DNA from 2 places in the Paenibacillus sp. GCM10028914 genome. Region 1 is predicted to be linked to the other one. Evidence: a T-box and tRNA genes for the amino acid it is inferred to sense, from the RefSeq annotation. Region 1 holds a T-box; the other holds one or more tRNA genes.
What was found. A T-box is a leader RNA that pairs with one kind of tRNA and senses whether it is charged. The one in region 1 lies ahead of ACFQV5_RS03980 (valine--tRNA ligase), so its partner is inferred to be a tRNA-Val.
Positions count from the first base shown of each region.

Region 1 (4,797 bases):
ATAATATAAAATAGCCAGCGCTGTGGATACCTCAAACATCGTCGGTGAACCGAGATCAGTTGCTGCCATTTCCTGAACTAGCGGATACAATTTGTTCGCAAGTTTAAGCAATGTCTCCTCAGGAATATCTTCCCCATTATACTGAAACCGATTAGTGAATTTCGTAATGTAAGGAGATGTAAAGGTACCTACAGAATAACCACTCTGTAAAAGAACCTCTGTCAAAAAAGCACACGTCGATCCTTTGCCATTCGTTCCTGCCACATGAATGAATTTCAGTCTTCTTTCAGGATTGCCAAGTTGCTCAAGCATTCCTTCGATGCGCTCCAAACCTGGCCGTATGCCAAATGGAATCAGCCCGTTAATCCACTCAACCGCTTCATCGTAGCTTTGTAGAGGGGCCAGCTCGACAGCAGCCCCATGTTGGTTCCCCATGCTTCTCACCTTCAGGTCAATATTTAGTTACCGTTCCCCTTAGCTTCTTAACTCTTCAATCCGAGCGATTACTTTATTCCGCTTCTCGGAGTAATCTGCCTGTTTCGCACGCTCTTCCTCAATTACTTTTGCCGGCGCTTTGGAAACGAAGCCTTGATTGCTCAACTTCTTCTCCACACGTTCTACCTCGCTGGTTAAGTGCTGAACTTCTTTTTCTAGACGAGCAATCTCTTGTTCAATATCGATCAGACCAGCCAGTGGGAGATAAAGTTCAACTCCTGTAACGATAGCTGTCATTGCTTTTTCAGGCGCCTCAAGGCTAAGACCTGCTTGGTACTCTGAAGTGTTACAGAAACGACGGATATAATCTGCATTACGTTCAATTATACCCAGCACACTTGCATCCGCTGCACTGAGCATCAGCTCTATCTTTTTACTCATCGGCACATTCACTTCAGCACGAATATTACGAACGGCACGAATAACGTCCATCAGCAGATCCATCTCTGCGACAGCTTCTTTGTTTTCCAAGGAAGCGTCATATGTCGGCCAAGAGGAGAGCATAACCGTATCACCTTCATGCGGCAAATGCTGCCATATTTCTTCCGAAATAAATGGCATGAACGGATGAATAAGACGCATCGTACGGTCGAGAACATAGGCAAGTACAGACTGAGTCTTTTTCTTTGCAGCTTGATCTTCGCCATAAAGTGACAGTTTTGCAAACTCAATGTACCAATCACACAAGTCATCCCAGATGAAATTATAGAGCAGTCGACCTGTTTCGCCAAATTCATAGGCATCAATTAGACGCGTAATATCTCGTGAAGTTTCGTTCAATCGGTGAAGTATCCAGCGATCTGCTGTTCCAAGATCTCCACTAATGTCGATATCGCTATGTTTAAAGCCTTCCAGATTCATCAAAGCAAAGCGAGAAGCGTTCCAAATTTTGTTAGCGAAATTCCGTGCTTGCTCCACTCGTTCCCAGCGGAAACGAAGGTCTTGCCCCGGTGTACTGCTTGTCGAAATCATATAACGCATTGCATCGGTACCGTATTTCTCGATAACATCGAGCGGGTCCACCCCGTTGCCAAGTGACTTCGACATCTTTTTACCATCCGCATCACGAACCAGTCCGTGCATAAGAACATCTTTAAAAGGCTTCTCATCCGTAAACTCAAGTGCCGTAAAGATCATACGAGCAACCCAGAAATAGATGATGTCATATCCAGTAACCAGAACATTTGTCGGATAATAACGCTTCAGATCCTCAGTATTTTCCGGCCAGCCCAAAGTCGAGAACGGCCAAAGCGCAGAACTGAACCAAGTATCAAGTACGTCCTCATCCTGTTTCATATTTGTACTTCCGCATTTCGCGCAGGCTGCAACTTCCTCATGAGCAACATGTAGTTCTCCGCACTCCTCGCAATACCATGCTGGGATTCGGTGTCCCCACCACAGCTGACGAGAAATACACCAATCACGTACATTCTCAATCCAGTGGAGGTACGTCTTCTCAAAGCGCTCAGGTACAAAATTAACGCCTTCACCGGATTTTTGAGCTTCGATTGCTCTTTCAGCAAGCGGCTGCATCTTAACAAACCACTGTGTTGACAAATATGGTTCTACAACCGCACCGCTACGCTCACTATGGCCTACTTGATGAACGTGATCTTCGATTTTAATGAGTACACCGGACTCTTTCAGATCAGCTACAATCTGCTTCCGGCACTCACTGCGGTCTAAGCCTTCATATTTTCCTGCGTTACTGTTCATCGTACCGGATTCATCCATTACCGTAATTTGCGGCAAGTCATGACGAAGACCCATCTCAAAGTCATTAGGATCATGAGCAGGTGTGATTTTTACAGCACCACTACCAAATTCCTTCTCAACATATTCATCCGCAATAACCGGAATTTCACGTCCGATAATCGGCAGAATCAATGTTTTACCGATCATATCCTTGTATCTTTCATCCTCAGGATGAACCGCTACGGCCGTATCACCAAGCATCGTTTCTGGACGGGTAGTAGCAACCGTAATGCTGCCGCTGCCATCTTTGAGCGGATAAGTCAGATGATACAAATGTCCCTGAACTTCCTTATATTCAACCTCGATATCAGACAACGCTGTGCGTGCTGCAGGATCCCAGTTAATAATTCGCTTACCGCGGTAGATGAGCCCTTTCTCGTAGAACTTCACAAACACTTCGCGGACAGCCTTGGACAAGCCTTCATCCAGTGTGAAACGTTCTCTAGAGTAGTCGAGAGAAAGCCCCATCTTAGCCCATTGATCACGAATCGTATTCGCATATTGTTCTTTCCAATCCCATACTTGTTCAAGGAATTTCTCACGGCCCAGATCATAGCGGCTAATACCTTGCTCGCGCAGCTTTTGCTCAACCTTTGTTTGTGTAGCAATCCCCGCATGGTCAGAGCCTGGGAGCCATAATGCATCATAACCCTGCATACGCTTAACACGTATCAGGATATCCTGCAATGTGAAATCCAGCGCATGACCAATATGAAGCATACCGGTAACATTGGGTGGCGGGATTACAATGGTAAAAGGCTCTGCGTCTGGACGCTTACCAGCATTGAAATAACCGCCTTCCTTCCAATATTGATACCATTTTTGTTCTGCTGCCTTTGGATCGTAAGTGGTCGGCATTTGTGCCGAGGTTTGATTTTCATTTTGTTCCATAATCTCGTACCTCCGTTACTTAGTCAGCATTGCCTTACATCATAATTTTAGCCATTTGCACTACTAGGAACTTTTCATTAGAAACAAAAAAAGCCCTTCGTCCTCAAAGGACGAAAGACTGTTGTTCTCTCGCGGTACCACCTTTGTTTCGCAGCGTTGGTTATAGACTGCCATAATATGGCAATTCCAAGCGTTGCGACACTTTACACAGGTAACGGCTGCAGCCGGCATGCTCTAACTTTCGCTATGAATAACAAGCGTAAGTTCAAGCAAGCAACTCCGGGGCGACTTTCGCAAGTTGGTTCCTGCGGAATCTCTCAGCGCTGCAATTCCGCTCTCTGAAGGCCATTTCTTCCTACTATTCCCGTTCACAGTTGTTTGTAATTTGCAAATGCTATATACAGTATTTCCATATTGTATTCCAATATGTCTGAGTTGACTATAGACAACTATAACTTAGCTTGTGGTGTATAGTCAATATTTCACGCTACTGAAGCTGAAAAGTGATCTGATATCCATGAAACTAGAAAGGCCGCCGGAGGATTCATCCTCCGGCGGCCTTTCTTAGCTATTACTGAAAGTTATCCTAGGGGATATACAAAACCTGGCCTTCCTCTACACTTTGCTCTGACAGACGATTGTAAAGCAGCAGCTCTCGAGGGCTTAATTGATATCTTTCTGCAATCGCTTCGATAGTCTCCTCACGCTGAACGATACATAATCGAACCTTTCGGAAAGGAGTCTCTTCCTGCCGGCTCCCAAGGAACAATGATTTCCACTGAACATCTTCTGCGGCAAGCTGCTCAGCCTCATCCTGAACAGGTTCTTCTGGTTCGCGCGCTATAACTTCCTGTTCTTGTAACGTACGGCTTGATTGCAACAGAGAAGATAAACCGACTCCGGCTTTGTTATCAACCGTACTATTCTTCGTACTAAATGCAACTTTCAGCTCCGGCTTTGAAGGTGGTTCCTCATGAACTGAAGAATCATCTGAATTTAGTGAAGTCTCTTGAGCAGCTGTAATATCCTCCTGCTCTTCAGTTGAGGCTTCCACCTCATCATAAGCTGTCTGTAGTTCAGAAATCGCGTTTTCCTGTCTCTCTTGCAAAAGACCAGGATATCCAGCAGAAGGATTTTCAGCACTACTTTGGGCTTTTTCAACACGTTCAAAGTTCCATACATTCGGGTTTGTCTCCGCTACTCTTTGCACCTCTTGTAATATTTCAGGATTGGGAGCAGGTTGTTCAGTAGTTTGAACTAAAGCAGATTCCGGTGTTGCCTGCTCTCTATGTAACTCCTGTTCTAGGGCACCTTGAACAAAACTGGCGGGTCCACCATTGCCATCGTATCCAGATGGATCATCGGAGGCAAAGCTATTTTGAGTTTGGAGAAATGGATCCGCTGGGGCGGTTGAGGCCGAATAGCCCGCCTGCTGCTGGCGCACCAATTCATCATAACCATAAGCTTGCTCAGGAGTTGCCTCAGGAGCATGTACTACCATAATTTCTTCATCGTTCCAAGCCCCGGCATTCGGTCCCTGAACGGCAGCCTGAATTCCTTTCAGTGAGAGAACCCCGGTAATGTTAAGACTGCGAGAAGACAATACGTCCACATCGAAATTCTCAATCTCTACCGCGATTTCTTCAAGTGAAGACA
Region 1 is NZ_JBHTFO010000004.1:288,323-293,119, reverse strand. Features, by position in the region: gene ACFQV5_RS03985 (bifunctional folylpolyglutamate synthase/dihydrofolate synthase) at 1-435, opposite strand, end outside; gene ACFQV5_RS03980 (valine--tRNA ligase) at 475-3,141, opposite strand; T-box leader at 3,245-3,522, opposite strand; gene ACFQV5_RS03975 (LysM peptidoglycan-binding domain-containing protein) at 3,728-4,797, opposite strand, start outside.

Region 2 (4,797 bases), on a different contig from region 1:
TCGGCGGTTCTTCAAAGGTAAGGCACCCTAGCAATTGGAAAATTGCTTAGATCATAAAATCGCTTCCCACGACAAGAGGCCCTGCGGATGTTCCGCGGGGCCTTTGTTTTGTAGCTACAATATAATCAAGACCCCACATACTAGGAGAATAGCCCCTAGCATTAGATAAGTGATCCCGCTGTTTTTTATCGATCGCATATATGCTTCATTGGGCTCAGAATCAAATTTATTTTTCCAAGTTATATACATGGTACTTTTCGCGGGTTTAATTATTCTAAAAATTCCACGTATTAGAAAAACAAGTCCGAATAGTACAAGAGAAAATCCAGCCATGGCAAACCCTCCTTAGGCGTGAGATAACAGAAGGCAAATATTGATTACGTTATAGCGTAAATATAGAATGTAATCCTTACCCCATATAAACTATCGTACTCATTATTGACATCAAGGTCATAAATACTCCACAGATGATCATCAGTATTCCGCGAAATTTCATGATTGATATATCGACATCTTCTTGTACGACATCATCAGGGATTCTTCTGATGAATCTCACCCAATCGGAATCTGGATTACGTACAACATAGAATCCGAATAAGATAATCAGAAGATTAAATAATACAACAAAAGCGCTTACAAATATGGCTATCATTTGAATCATCTCCGATAAAGAAATTACGGAATTAAGTTAGGAGCGAAAAAAAAGTTAAGCATATGTAAGAGAGAAGCTAGTTGTTAAAGTTGACCAAGAGAATTAATGAAATTCGCTGCGACTAAAGAGCAAGCGCCAATGATCAGCAAAACAAATACCATGACAACAACAAATTTCTTACCATTCATCATTTTCACCTCAGAGAGATTATACCCAAAATAACCCATGAAACCAAATGGGAGATAGGCAGTTTATATATTTATCATAGACTTCCGGTAATTTAGAAGCTTTTTTTAAAAAAAAGACCCGCCAAAATGACGGGTTTGATTATTCTATTTTCTTTTCGAACACCTTTTTCATCAGCCAGAAAATAAGAAGCGCTACTCCGATACTAACTGAAAAATTAAGAAAAAGTTTTGCGATATTCACAAACGAATACGGGACATCATCAGTCTGGTACTTAAATAAGTCTAGATTTCGATACGTCAAATTTCCGATAACTTTACTTATGAGCAAAGCTATAATGAATTTCCATATATCCTTCATATCAAACTCTCCCTTATATCCCACTTCTGTATTTGATTGATATAACATTAACGGAAACACCGTCTTTAAACATTTTGTTGCAGCATGGAGAAAAAAGAAAAGAACCCTTGCTACGCAAGGGCTCCCGGCGATGATCTGTAGTGGGCTCGAACCACTGACCCCTACCCTGTCAAGATAGTGCTCTCCCAGCTGAGCTAACAGATCATGTGAAGTATGTTGTTTCGAAAGATATCTCATATATTATCAGCTGCCTGAAATCATGTCAATTGTTTTCTCGTTATAAAATAAGGCGATCCGGTTCAGACTATGGAAAGCATGATTTTTCCATAAGGAGAGAGGACAGCATGATCATGAGAAAGCATTATAGAGCAATTGGGATGAAAATATGTACCGCGCTTTTATCTATTTCGCTATTTACTGGTTGTAGTATTGCCACGCGAGTATCCGAGGAGATGAATCCTAAGGAGCAGCCGGCGTCGCCTGTAATACAAGATGTATATGAGCAATCAGTGCAGAAGGATGTATACTCGACCGGTGGTAGAAGTGGACAGAGGCTCAGTCCTATGCCGTCGTTAGAATCTCAAGATCCGCTCTTGAATTCTGCACAGTAGCTTGCAGGGAAATACATAAAAAACCGTCGACCGAAAAATAGGCTGACGGTTCTTGAGGCATGCTTCTATTCCTCATCCCATTTGCGGGAATAGCCTTTTTTAATCGTATAAAACATGGGGATAATTAACAGAACCGAAATAACGATAGCCCAAATTGTAGTGCCACCAATACCCATGCTCACTCGCCAGCCCCTTTCAAAGTACATTTAAATTCACTATACAGTAAAACTAAAATTTTGTATAATAATTCAACTTGCTCTGGTGAATATACAGGAAAGTAATTTTTCGATTAATGAGGTGTTTGATGTGGCAGCAGAAATTATAAATGTGACAACCGAAGAACAGCTGCGTGAAGCGCTGAACATTCGTATGGAAGTGTTTGTACAAGAACAGAAGGTGCCAGAAGATTTAGAGATTGACGAGTATGACACTCTCGATGCGGATTCGTTTCATATACTGATTAAATATGATGGGGAGTACGCAGCGACAGGGCGAGTCACATACTACAATAAAGATTCAGCGAAGATGCAGCGTATTGCTGTACGCAAACCTTTTCGCTCTAAGGGTCTGGGCAGAGTCCTGTTAATGGCTATGGAGGGGCAGGCTCGTGAATTGAAGCTTGAGTATTCTGTATTGGATGCTCAGTGTCAGGCAGAAGGGTTTTACAAAAAGCTCGGTTATGTAACGATTTCGGACGAGCCTTTTGATGATGCAGGGATCCCCCATGTCCGGATGAAAAAAGAACTTTAAACTCATTTGATTATACATAAAGACCCCGAACTTCGGATCGGGGTCTTTATTCCATGCATACCACTATGTTAAGCATCAGTTTATTTTGCTTAGAATATCGGCAGATTATCTAAGTTGTTGCTAGGGTCACCGTCGGCATTGGATCTCAGATGCATCTCATCGTCTCGTCCACGGAATACGTTCAGGTTCTTAATTTCGTTGTTTTGAACCATCTGCTGAGCGGTTTTATAATCTACAACAGAACCGGTATTTAGTTTTAGCTGAACGATGTCGCCATCACCATTTTTTCGTACGGCTACTACTTCTGCTTGCTGATCATTATTCATTAAATATCGCCTCCCATACCTAGCTTCCCCGAGGCAGTCTATTTTCTATTCATCATTTCAAGGAGAAGAAGAATCTACATATTCTCAAAACTCATATATACGCTGCTGTTCAAGAAACTGCATGGAATTTGTATGCCCTTGATAGCTCTGCATATCATCTCCGTAGTGCATGAGGTAGATCCGCTTCTGTAGACTTTCTGGCAGGCTTAGAAGCTCTTGTAGTGTAGTATGAACCTCACCAGGGCCCACGAGCTGACATTCATGTAAAATGACCTCACAGCCCCGCTCATTCACTAACTGTGTGAGAAGTTCAGGTGCAAATATCATATCGGCACTGTAAAAGATGCGATCATTAAAATATATAGAATAGCTATTCTTTCCTGGAATATGCTCAGTCTTTATAAATTCTGCACGAATACCCGACGAAATATCGACAGGTATGCCAGGCTCTACTGAATGCACTTCAAATACATCCTCTAAACAAGTGATATATCCTTCCTGGAACAACCCCCCGCGAAGGGTGTTCTCCCATAAAGGGTTGATGAGACTTTCTGCAATGTATAAAGGCATTTTACGGTTGTACAGCATTTTCATTTTGAACGCGAGTTCTTCAAGACCGCCAACATGATCGGCATGAATATGTGTGATTAGCACAGCATCGATGGAATCAAAAGACTGTCCGAGACGATGAAGCGCCATGGGAGCTGTAACGCCGCAATCCACCAGTAGGGTAAAGCTTTCATCCATAATGAGGGCGTTGTTATTAAAGTAAGTTTTTGCAAAAGCACTGCCGGTACCTAGCATTTGTAATTTTAGAGTCAATGAATTCAACCTCCAGACGAGATATGATGTGGTATTGAGGTATCATTGTATATTAAATAAATTTCCAGTGAATTGCAATTCATCGCGCAACTTTACTTTTTACTCTGTAGTATAACCATATAACAACTAGAAAAAGTATATACGGAGGGTTGCTTTTATATGAAATCGAAATGGAAAAAGATAATGGCCTGTACATTATTTATTTCATTATTAGGCGGTGGCAGTTCAATATTGTTTGCTGACTCTTTTAATGAGCATGTACGCGTATGGTTAAATGGCAGAGAGCTGAAAGATGGTGGCTATCTGATTGATAACAAAACATATATTCCGGTCCGGGATATTGATGGGGCCGTTAATTGGGACAATAAGAGCGGAAAGGTTCAAATCATTAAGCCAAACGTACATATTTTTCTATTTAAGGGGGATACTGCATTCGGGAATGTAAACAGAGGTAAGTTGAAGTTTAATGTGTTCAGCCAAGTTGACACTCTGAATGAAGATATACACTCTGTTAAGGTTGCAATATCAGATCCTGATGGAAATGTGAAGGATATTCAGTCACAAGAAGTCAAGAATAAAAGTGACAATTTCTGGTTTCGAACATATGATTTTACGTATGATTTCAATACAGTCGGAAAATATTCTGTTGGGTTTTACATCAAAACTTCGTCTGATTCCGGGTTTGTAAAAGTGGCTGATAAAGTTATTACCGTTTTGAAGTAAGGTTTGTATATTGGTAAATTGACCTAGTTATTCTTCCGTGTTACCATACGGAAGTATGATAATTTAATTGAAGTGAGGTATTTTTTAATGAGCGATCACAAACATGAACACGACGATGCATGTGGCTGCGGTCACGATCATGACCACGATCATGAACACGAAGAGTTTGTGCTTACTTTAACAGATGAGCAAGGCAATGATGTCGAAATGGTACTCGTAGAGACATTTGATGTCGGCGAGAAGCTCTATGCACTTCTTCTTGAACGTGAAAATCCAGGTGCAGACGGTGTTATTCTGCGTATGGAAGAAGAGAACGAGGAAATGGTTCTTTACAATATCGAAGATGAGGAAGAATGGAATGCAGTTG
Region 2 is NZ_JBHTFO010000018.1:380,949-385,745, forward strand. Features, by position in the region: gene ACFQV5_RS25585 (DUF6199 family natural product biosynthesis protein) at 115-333, opposite strand; gene ACFQV5_RS22200 (hypothetical protein) at 980-1,198, opposite strand; tRNA gene ACFQV5_RS22205 (tRNA-Val) at 1,330-1,402, opposite strand; gene ACFQV5_RS22210 (hypothetical protein) at 1,543-1,809, shown strand; gene ACFQV5_RS22215 (GNAT family N-acetyltransferase) at 2,116-2,559, shown strand; gene ACFQV5_RS22220 (DUF3892 domain-containing protein) at 2,649-2,885, opposite strand; gene ACFQV5_RS22225 (MBL fold metallo-hydrolase) at 2,970-3,707, opposite strand; gene ACFQV5_RS22230 (stalk domain-containing protein) at 3,867-4,430, shown strand; gene ACFQV5_RS22235 (DUF1292 domain-containing protein) at 4,518-4,797, shown strand, end outside.
Region 2: it encodes a tRNA-Val, which carries the amino acid that the T-box ahead of ACFQV5_RS03980 (valine--tRNA ligase) is inferred to sense. The anticodon was not compared.